Regions from separate parts of the Bacillus sp. NEAU-Y102 genome, predicted to be linked through region 3. Evidence: a T-box and tRNA genes for the amino acid it is inferred to sense, from the RefSeq annotation. Region 3 holds a T-box; the other regions hold tRNA genes.
What was found. A T-box is a leader RNA that pairs with one kind of tRNA and senses whether it is charged. The one in region 3 lies ahead of ileS2 (isoleucine--tRNA ligase), so its partner is inferred to be a tRNA-Ile.
Positions count from the first base shown of each region.

Region 1: it encodes a tRNA-Ile, which carries the amino acid that the T-box ahead of ileS2 (isoleucine--tRNA ligase) is inferred to sense. The anticodon was not compared.
Region 2: it encodes a tRNA-Ile, which carries the amino acid that the T-box ahead of ileS2 (isoleucine--tRNA ligase) is inferred to sense. The anticodon was not compared.

Region 1 covers NZ_JBTWFK010000014.1:678-3,926, reverse strand. Annotated here, with positions in the region: gene ACYFX0_RS26815 (DUF3965 domain-containing protein) at 1-906, opposite strand, end outside; gene ACYFX0_RS26810 (CBS domain-containing protein) at 1,228-1,647, opposite strand; tRNA gene ACYFX0_RS26805 (tRNA-Glu) at 1,777-1,848, opposite strand; tRNA gene ACYFX0_RS26800 (tRNA-Asn) at 1,850-1,924, opposite strand; tRNA gene ACYFX0_RS26795 (tRNA-Ile) at 1,936-2,009, opposite strand; tRNA gene ACYFX0_RS26790 (tRNA-Trp) at 2,019-2,089, opposite strand; tRNA gene ACYFX0_RS26785 (tRNA-Thr) at 2,096-2,168, opposite strand; tRNA gene ACYFX0_RS26780 (tRNA-Phe) at 2,179-2,254, opposite strand; tRNA gene ACYFX0_RS26775 (tRNA-Asp) at 2,263-2,338, opposite strand; tRNA gene ACYFX0_RS26770 (tRNA-Met) at 2,342-2,418, opposite strand; tRNA gene ACYFX0_RS26765 (tRNA-Ser) at 2,439-2,531, opposite strand; tRNA gene ACYFX0_RS26760 (tRNA-Ser) at 2,586-2,678, opposite strand; tRNA gene ACYFX0_RS26755 (tRNA-Ala) at 2,699-2,771, opposite strand; tRNA gene ACYFX0_RS26750 (tRNA-Pro) at 2,787-2,860, opposite strand; tRNA gene ACYFX0_RS26745 (tRNA-Arg) at 2,871-2,944, opposite strand; tRNA gene ACYFX0_RS26740 (tRNA-Leu) at 2,948-3,036, opposite strand; tRNA gene ACYFX0_RS26735 (tRNA-Gly) at 3,053-3,127, opposite strand; tRNA gene ACYFX0_RS26730 (tRNA-Leu) at 3,157-3,237, opposite strand.
Region 2 covers NZ_JBTWFK010000015.1:213-3,461, reverse strand. Annotated here, with positions in the region: gene ACYFX0_RS27740 (MFS transporter) at 5-1,228, shown strand; tRNA gene ACYFX0_RS27735 (tRNA-Glu) at 1,375-1,446, opposite strand; tRNA gene ACYFX0_RS27730 (tRNA-Ser) at 1,452-1,542, opposite strand; tRNA gene ACYFX0_RS27725 (tRNA-Asn) at 1,550-1,624, opposite strand; tRNA gene ACYFX0_RS27720 (tRNA-Ile) at 1,632-1,708, opposite strand; tRNA gene ACYFX0_RS27715 (tRNA-Gly) at 1,719-1,789, opposite strand; tRNA gene ACYFX0_RS27710 (tRNA-Lys) at 1,803-1,878, opposite strand; tRNA gene ACYFX0_RS27705 (tRNA-Thr) at 1,889-1,964, opposite strand; tRNA gene ACYFX0_RS27700 (tRNA-Phe) at 1,979-2,054, opposite strand; tRNA gene ACYFX0_RS27695 (tRNA-Asp) at 2,064-2,139, opposite strand; tRNA gene ACYFX0_RS27690 (tRNA-Met) at 2,143-2,219, opposite strand; tRNA gene ACYFX0_RS27685 (tRNA-Ser) at 2,248-2,340, opposite strand; tRNA gene ACYFX0_RS27680 (tRNA-Ile) at 2,358-2,434, opposite strand; tRNA gene ACYFX0_RS27675 (tRNA-Met) at 2,439-2,515, opposite strand; tRNA gene ACYFX0_RS27670 (tRNA-Ala) at 2,536-2,608, opposite strand; tRNA gene ACYFX0_RS27665 (tRNA-Pro) at 2,624-2,697, opposite strand; tRNA gene ACYFX0_RS27660 (tRNA-Arg) at 2,708-2,781, opposite strand; tRNA gene ACYFX0_RS27655 (tRNA-Leu) at 2,785-2,873, opposite strand; tRNA gene ACYFX0_RS27650 (tRNA-Gly) at 2,890-2,964, opposite strand; tRNA gene ACYFX0_RS27645 (tRNA-Leu) at 2,994-3,074, opposite strand; tRNA gene ACYFX0_RS27640 (tRNA-Lys) at 3,089-3,164, opposite strand; tRNA gene ACYFX0_RS27635 (tRNA-Thr) at 3,178-3,249, opposite strand, start outside.
Region 3 covers NZ_JBTWFK010000001.1:839,525-842,773, forward strand. Annotated here, with positions in the region: gene ileS2 (isoleucine--tRNA ligase) at 1-1,840, opposite strand, end outside; T-box leader at 1,912-2,134, opposite strand; gene divIVA (septum site-determining protein DivIVA) at 2,186-2,692, opposite strand; gene ACYFX0_RS04040 (YlmH family RNA-binding protein) at 2,782-3,249, opposite strand, start outside.

The sequences.
Region 1 (3,249 bases), on a different contig from region 3:
ATGCTGTGGAACTTGTATCATTTCGAAAAATGGCACATAAGATAGTAGCTTTCCAATAAAATGACCATATCGATCCATTACTCCTATCGTCATATGCTCCATCATTTCTTTCATCACATATAAATAATCATCTACATGCGTTGTCTTTAATGGGTCTAAGCGATCGGAAATTTGAGATAATACAGCTCTTTGACATGCTAAAACTGCCTGACTAGGTCCATAATATGATAGGAAATCTGTACACTTACGATATTTCCGTAATAAATCATGTGTATACAAATCATATACAAAAGTATTACAATACATTGCTAAACTCATCATATCACTATTTAATTGCTCTTTTGATAATGATTTCGCTCTCTTGCACATATAAAAGAATGTAAATTCCAATACTTCTTTATGAGATAATAAATGTTTACAATCGGTTATACACTTCTCATTAAATTTAACTCTATCCCAAATTTCAATATCCCTATCTGTCAATTCACCTATACGATATTTAATAATTAAATAATTTAAAGCAACTGATTGCGTCAAAAGATCCCATGTTTCATATTCCAATGAAGTATGAACAAACTCAGCTAATCCTTGCGCTATCATAAAATCATTTGCCTCTTCATACCAACCAATCTCTTGGCATAAGCGAAGAATACGCACTAAAGTTGGAATTTCATCTTTATGAAACTGCGGTAATTTCTTTGCTTTATTCATGCCATATACGATAAATGCCGCTAAATTTTCTTCTTTATAAAATTCTTTCTCTTTCCATACTAATATAGTTCGTTCTTTCCCCTCACCTTTTGGGTGACAAGGTACAAGCAAAGAAAATAATTCAGCGAAATTATTTGGTTCTATATATGTATCTGTAACCAAATTCCAATTTGGATCGCCCTGTACAGCCTTCATATAATTCCCCTTCCCTTTTCATCTATGTAGGAAATATTAATTTATTATCGCACCACTAAAAATTAATATTGTTATATTCAAAATCTATCATAATACTTATATCTATCAGTATATCATCTTTTCTCTTATTAAAAATTAAGAATAACAAATTTTAAAAAAATGTCGAAATTATTAACCGTATCCTTATTATATAATGTCTCAGATACATCACGCTAACATATTAGTTTAATCCATATATGCTAGAATAATGCATCTGAACTTTATATATAATTTAGCTCTTTATGAGTGACCATTAAACTCTCGGTTAATTAAAGTTTCAATTTACTCTGTACGCTCTGAGATTTCGCTCAAGGCAAATCCAGCTTGATCATCTGCTGATTCCCTTATAGCTAAATCTCCTAGTGCTAACATGCCAATAAGCTGACCACTATCAACTACTGGTAACCGTCTAATTTGATACTGTGCCATTAGCTCTGTAGCTTTTTCAATAGAATCATTTGGAGAAACTGAGATAATATTTGTTGTCATTACATTTGTAATTTTATTAGATCCAGGATGTTTTTCAGCAATCCCTCGAACAACTAAATCTCGATCAGTAACAAGCCCAACAACTTGCTCATTTTCAACAACAGGAATTAATCCAACCGATTCTTCCTTCATTTTTACAGCTGCCTCATATACATTGTCTAGCGGTGTACAATGTACAATATGGGTACTCATTAAGTCTCTAACTTGTGTCATTATTTATTTCCTCCTTTTTATACATACCATAGCTTTTCCAAAATTCCTTTATTTATTTCTGGAAAGTAACATTATAAAAAGGATTAACAAAATAAAAAAGAGCCAGCATAATGCTGACTCTTTTTTGTATGACCCGTACGGGATTCGAACCCGTGTTACCGCCGTGAAAGGGCGGTGTCTTAACCACTTGACCAACGGGCCATGGCTCCGCAGGTAGGACTCGAACCTACGACCGATCGGTTAACAGCCGATAGCTCTACCACTGAGCTACTGCGGAATAATATATGATGGGCCTAAATGGACTCGAACCATCGACCTCACGCTTATCAGGCGTGCGCTCTAACCAGCTGAGCTATAGGCCCATATACTTACAGGGGCAGTAGGAATCGAACCCACACTGGAGGTTTTGGAGACCTCAGTTCTACCTTTAAACTATGCCCCTAAATGATGCCGGCTAGAGGACTTGAACCCCCAACCTACTGATTACAAGTCAGTTGCTCTACCAATTGAGCTAAGCCGGCATAAAAAAAATGGTGGCTCGGGACGGAATCGAACCGCCGACACGAGGATTTTCAGTCCTCTGCTCTACCGACTGAGCTACCGAGCCAACATAAATGGCGGTCCCGACCGGGGTCGAACCGGCGATCTCCTGCGTGACAGGCAGGCATGTTAACCACTACACCACGGGACCATTTGGTTGCGGGGACAGGATTTGAACCTGCGACCTTCGGGTTATGAGCCCGACGAGCTACCGTACTGCTCCACCCCGCGACAATATTAAATTTAAAAAATGGAGGAGGTAGAGGGATTCGAACCCCCGCGCGACTCTCGCCGCCTGTCGGTTTTCAAGACCGATCCCTTCAGCCGAACTTGGGTATACCTCCATGAAGGAAAAATAAATATTTTATTATTATATGTCTAAACCATTTAAAAGAAAATGGAGGAGGTAGAGGGATTCGAACCCCCGCGCGATTCTCACCGCCTGTCGGTTTTCAAGACCGATCCCTTCAGCCGAACTTGGGTATACCTCCGAGACATATATTAAATAAAGTGGAGCCTAGCGGGATCGAACCGCTGACCTCCTGCGTGCAAGGCAGGCGCTCTCCCAGCTGAGCTAAGGCCCCATGTTTTTTGGAATATCGGGAAGACAGGATTTGAACCTGCGACCCCCTGGTCCCAAACCAGGTGCTCTACCAAGCTGAGCCACTTCCCGTTAATAAAAGCGCGCCCGAGAGGAGTCGAACCCCTAACCTCTTGATCCGTAGTCAAACGCTCTATCCAATTGAGCTACGGGCGCATATGGTGCCGAGGGCGGGGGTCGAACCCGCACGGTGGTCACCCACCGCAGGATTTTAAGTCCTGTGCGTCTGCCTGTTCCGCCACCCCGGCATGTCATATTGAAAATTGGAGCGGAAGACGGGATTCGAACCCGCGACCCCAACCTTGGCAAGGTTGTATTCTACCACTGAACTACTTCCGCAAGACATGTATGAGTTGTTTTATTAAAAGTGCGGGTGAAGGGAGTCGAACCCCCACGCCAAAGGCGCTAGATCCTAAGTCTAGTGCGTCTGCCAATTCCGCCACACCCGCATGTTTTATTAA
Region 2 (3,249 bases), on a different contig from region 3:
TATCATGTTTAATTCCTACCGTGAGATTTTCAGTGCTCCTGGTACAAAAGGATTCTCATTATCAGGATTTATAGCTCGTATGCCCATATCAATGATGGGTATTGGTATTGTTACCATGTTATCTCAAGTAAGTGGTGACTATTGGCTTGCTGGAGCTGTTGCAGCTACCTTTACATTATCATCAGCTTTACTAGCTCCTCATATTTCTCGGATGGCTGATCAATTAGGGCAATCTCGCATACTTCTTCCGACTACAGGTATTAGCGTTTTCTTTACAATCCTCTTACTTCTATGTACGAAATATGAAGCTCCTTATTGGACGCTATTTCTATCCGCTTTATGTGCAGGTTGTATGCCAAATATGTCAGCTATGGTACGTGCACGTTGGACTAAACTATACCGCGGATCCCATAAATTGCATACAGCATTTTCCTTCGAATCGGTCGTCGACGAAATTTGCTTCATAATTGGTCCTGTATTATCTGTCAGTTTAAGTGTTATGTTCTTCCCAGAAGCAGGGCCACTTTTATCATCTGTTTTTCTTACAATCGGGGTATGCCTATTTACTATGCAAAAAAGCACAGAACCGCCTGTACACCCTCGCGACATTACAAACAACGGAACAGTATTTAAAATTGGTTCTTTGCGAGTACTAGTATTCACACTCATTGCTATAGGTACTATCTTCGGCACAATAGATGTCGTTAGTGTAGCTTTTGCTGAGCAGCAAGGAAACACAGTAGCTGCTAGCTTTGTACTTTCTGTCTATGCAATCGGTTCATGCCTGGCAGGCCTTATTTTCGGTACTCTTAAACTCAATACCCCACCCTATAATCAGTTTTTAATAGCGGTCACACTTTCCATGATAACAATGCTGCCACTAGTTTTTGTAAACAGTATTACTTGGCTAGTAGTTATTGTTTTCTTTGCAGGGCTATCTGTCGCTCCTACTATGATTATTACTATGGGGCTTGTGGAAAAAATCGTACCTGAATCAAAGATAACCGAAGGAATGACTTGGGCAATTACAGGACTTGGAATTGGAGTCTCCCTAGGATCAGCGATAGCTGGTTTAGTTATTGATAACTTTGGAGCCCATGTAGGATTTAATGTGGCTATTATAGCAGGAGGCCTTGCCTTAACTATTGCACTTTTAGGCTACAAAACTCTTCACTCCGCATATAGTCATGTTGTTATTAAACAAGATGAACATTCAATAGAAAGTTAAAACATATTCAAAAAATAGGATTACCTTTTCTTATGTATGAGAAAAGGTAATCCTATTTTAAACTTATTATTTATAATCTGTCATAGCTTCTTCTATATCTATACACAACAAAAAAGAGATAGCAGATTATGCTATCTCTTTTAGTATGACCCGTACGGGATTCGAACCCGTGTTACCGCCGTGAAAGGGCGGTGTCTTAACCACTTGACCAACGGGCCAGTTCTGGCAGAGAAGAAGGGATTCGAACCCTCGCACCGCGTTCGCGATCTACTCCCTTAGCAGGGGAGCCCCTTGAGCCACTTGGGTACTTCTCTATAAATATGGCTCCGCAGGTAGGACTCGAACCTACGACCGATCGGTTAACAGCCGATAGCTCTACCACTGAGCTACTGCGGAACAATTATGGTGGGCCTAAATGGACTCGAACCATCGACCTCACGCTTATCAGGCGTGCGCTCTAACCAGCTGAGCTATAGGCCCATAATTGAAAAGCGGGTGAAGAGAATCGAACTCTCGACCAGAGCTTGGAAGGCTCTTGTTTTACCACTAAACTACACCCGCATAAAATTGAAAATGGTGAGCCATGAAGGATTCGAACCTTCGACCCTCTGATTAAAAGTCAGATGCTCTACCAACTGAGCTAATGGCTCATTTTGAAAGTGGTGCCGGCTAGAGGACTTGAACCCCCAACCTACTGATTACAAGTCAGTTGCTCTACCAATTGAGCTAAGCCGGCTTGCGACTTCAAAATGGTGGCTCGGGACGGAATCGAACCGCCGACACGAGGATTTTCAGTCCTCTGCTCTACCGACTGAGCTACCGAGCCTTATTAAAATGGCGGTCCCGACCGGGGTCGAACCGGCGATCTCCTGCGTGACAGGCAGGCATGTTAACCACTACACCACGGGACCATTTGGTTGCGGGGACAGGATTTGAACCTGCGACCTTCGGGTTATGAGCCCGACGAGCTACCGTACTGCTCCACCCCGCGATGATATAATATGTAATTTAAGAAAAAATGGAGGAGGTAGAGGGATTCGAACCCCCGCGCGACTCTCGCCGCCTGTCGGTTTTCAAGACCGATCCCTTCAGCCGAACTTGGGTATACCTCCGAGATATAAACCTTTAGTGGTGGACCTTGTAGGACTCGAACCTACGACCGGACGGTTATGAGCCGTCTGCTCTAACCAGCTGAGCTAAAGGTCCTTTATGGTAGCGGCGGAGGGGATCGAACCCCCGACCTCACGGGTATGAACCGTACGCTCTAGCCAGCTGAGCTACACCGCCATAAATGATATTAAAATAAGTGGAGCCTAGCGGGATCGAACCGCTGACCTCCTGCGTGCAAGGCAGGCGCTCTCCCAGCTGAGCTAAGGCCCCATGTTTTTGGGAATATCGGGAAGACAGGATTTGAACCTGCGACCCCCTGGTCCCAAACCAGGTGCTCTACCAAGCTGAGCCACTTCCCGTTAATAAAAGCGCGCCCGAGAGGAGTCGAACCCCTAACCTCTTGATCCGTAGTCAAACGCTCTATCCAATTGAGCTACGGGCGCATATGGTGCCGAGGGCGGGGGTCGAACCCGCACGGTGGTCACCCACCGCAGGATTTTAAGTCCTGTGCGTCTGCCTGTTCCGCCACCCCGGCATGTCATATTGAAAATTGGAGCGGAAGACGGGATTCGAACCCGCGACCCCAACCTTGGCAAGGTTGTATTCTACCACTGAACTACTTCCGCAAGACATGTTTGAGATATTTTATTAAAAGTGCGGGTGAAGGGAGTCGAACCCCCACGCCAAAGGCGCTAGATCCTAAGTCTAGTGCGTCTGCCAATTCCGCCACACCCGCATATTTCATTAAAATGGTGAGCCATGAAGGATTCGAACCTTCGACCCTCTGATTAAAAGTCAGATGCTCTACCAACTGAGCTAATGGCTCTCAAAATTAAAACTGGTGCCGACTAGAGGACTTGAACCCCCAACCTACTGATTACAAGTCAGTTGCTCTACCAATTGAGCTAAGT
Region 3 (3,249 bases):
CTCCGCCTAATTGATCCATGATTTTCTTCGGTACAACGATGTTTCCAATCGACTTACTCATTTTACGTCCTTCACCATCTAGTACGAAACCGTGGCTTAGTACGCCTTTATATGGAGCTTTACCTGTTACAGCAACTGCTGTTGATAATGAAGAGTTAAACCAACCACGATACTGGTCAGATCCTTCTAAATATAAATCAGCTGGACGCTGTAAATCTTCGCGCTCTTCTAATACAGCTTGGTGAGAAGAACCTGAATCGAACCATACATCCATGATGTCTGTTTCTTTACGGAATTCGCCATTTGGGCTACCTGGATGTGTAAATCCTTCTGGTAATAGATCTTTCGCTTCACGCTCAAACCATACGTTAGAACCGTGTTCACGGAATAAATCTGCTACATGGTTAATTGTTTCGTCTGTAATAATTGGATCGCCATTCTCAGCATAGAATACCGGAATTGGCACACCCCATGCACGCTGACGAGAAATACACCAGTCACCACGGTCACGAACCATATTATGAAGACGAGTTTCTCCCCATGCTGGTACCCATTTTGTTTCCGCTACAGCTTCTATTAATTCTTTACGGAATGCTTCAATAGATGCAAACCACTGTGCTGTCGCACGGAAAATAATTGGTTTTTTCGTTCTCCAATCATGTGGGTATGAATGCGTAATGAATGTTAGTTTCAGTAACGCGCCTACTTCTTCTAATTTTTCTGTAATTGGCTTGTTAGCTTTATCATAGAATAAGCCTTCAAATCCAGGTGCTTCATTTGTTAATACACCTTTATCATCAACTGGGCAAAGTACTTCTAATCCATACTTTTTACCAACAACGAAGTCATCTTCCCCGTGTCCTGGTGCTGTATGAACACAACCTGTACCTGCATCTGTTGTTACGTGATCTCCTAGCATTACTAATGAATCACGATCGTAGAATGGATGTTTTGCAACTGTGTACTCCAGTTCGCTACCTTTTACTGTTTTCACAACTTCAGCATTTTCCCACTCTAACGTTTTTGCAACTGTCTCAAACAGCTCAGAAGCAATGATATATTTCTCATCATTTACTTTTACAATGCTATATTCAAGCTCTGGGTGAACAGAAATACCTAAGTTTGCAGGTAATGTCCAAGGTGTTGTTGTCCAAATGATGTACTTTTCATCACCTTCTAATACGTTCTTTCCATCTTTTACAGGGAATGCTACGTAAATAGATGCTGATTTTTTATCTTGATATTCAATTTCAGCTTCTGCTAAAGCAGATTCACTCGTTGGAGACCAGTAAACTGGTTTTTGACCTTTATAGATATAACCTTTTTTCGCCATGTCACCAAACACTTTAATTTGTTGTGCTTCATAAGCGGGCTCTAAAGTAATATATGGATTATCCCAATCTGCACGTACACCTAGACGCTTAAATTGTTCACGTTGACGTTCTACTTGTTCATATGCATACTCTGCACATAACTTACGGAACTCAGCAACTGTCATTTCTTTACGCTTTACACCTTTATTTGTTAAAGCTTGTTCAATTGGTAAACCGTGCGTATCCCATCCTGGAACATATGGCGCACTAAAACCAGTCATTGATTTATAACGAACAATAAAGTCTTTTAATACTTTATTTAATGCATGTCCCATATGAATGTCACCATTCGCATATGGAGGTCCATCATGCAATACAAATAAAGGACGACCTTTTGTATGTTCTTGTACTTTTTCGTAAATATTCATTTCAGCCCATTTTTCTTGCATTGCAGGCTCACGTTTTGGTAAGTTCCCACGCATTGGGAACTCTGTTTTCGGCATCAGTAATGTATTTTTGTACTCCATGCTCAATTCCTCCTTACATGTATATAAGAAATACTTAAAAAACGGAATAAAAAAGAGACTTTCTCATCCCAAAAAGGGACGAGAAAGTCTCCCGCGGTACCACCCTAGTAGATCATATACATATGTATAGAATCCTCTTATATTCTTAACGCGAATACACGCCTACGCTTACTCTATTTGTTCAGCGCGGAACTCCAGGGTGATATTCCCACTATCTCCTTATCCTGAGCTTACACCGTCCTCAGTTCGCTATATAAGGTTTGAAAAGGTACTTATCCCTATCTTCGTTTTTCTTAATAAATATGTTGTTTAAAATTATATGTAATAATGAGAAAAACGTCAAGCTTACACTGTTTCTTCTTTTTTCAACAGTTCATCTACTTCGTCTTCTAACTCAATTAGTTTATCCCAATCATCGTTGTTTAACATTTCAAGCTGTGTTTCTAATAACATACGGAAACGAGTTCGGAATACTTTCGCTTGTTTCTTTAACTCTTCAATATCAAAAGCAACTTTTCTTGATTTTACTAATGCTTCGTTAATAATACGATCAGCATTCTTTTCAGCTTCACGCACAATTAATTTCGCTTCTTTTTGCGCATTACGTTTTACTTCTTCCGCTGCTTCTTGCGCAACCACGATAGATTTGTTTAACGTATCTTCAATATTAGAGAAATGATCTAACTTCCCTTCTAACTGCGCAACTTTTTCTTCTAAAGCTTTTTTCTCACGAATGACCAATTCATAATCTTTGATAATTTGATCAAGAAACTCATTTACTTGATCTTCATCATAGCCACGGAATCCGCGACCAAATTCTTTGTTATGAATATCTAATGGTGTTAACGGCACAACGCCACCTCCAAGTAGTTATCTAAATTTCCTCTTTCAATTATATCTTTTCTTCGACAAAATAGGAGGATTTCCTTCTAAAAAACCAATCATTTTAGTATACCATACAAAATTCTCCATTTGTCGCGTTTTGTTCTACCTTCTACAGAAAATAATTTACTTCGGCCATATCCTCTAACAGAGAAAACGTCTCCTGGATAACATTCATAAGAAGTTTGTTCCACTATTTTCCAATTAACTTTTACTAAACCATTTTTAATGAAAGGTTGTACTTTCTGTCTAGATAAATGTAACATTTCAGCTAACATAACATCTAAACGAAGTGAAGAAACCGTTCCAGATTTCTCCCCCCACGTTTCATGTATCTGTAGAATTTGTTCTCCTTGTACTGCTGATAAGGAGACTTTTACTTTTCCTATTGCTTGTAAGTTCATCTCAATGTACGATACGATTTCTTTCGCAACTACAATTTGGGCACGATTTTCTTGCAGCAAAATATCACCACATTTTTCTCTCGTTAAACCAAGAGACATAAATGTACCTAATATTTGCCTATG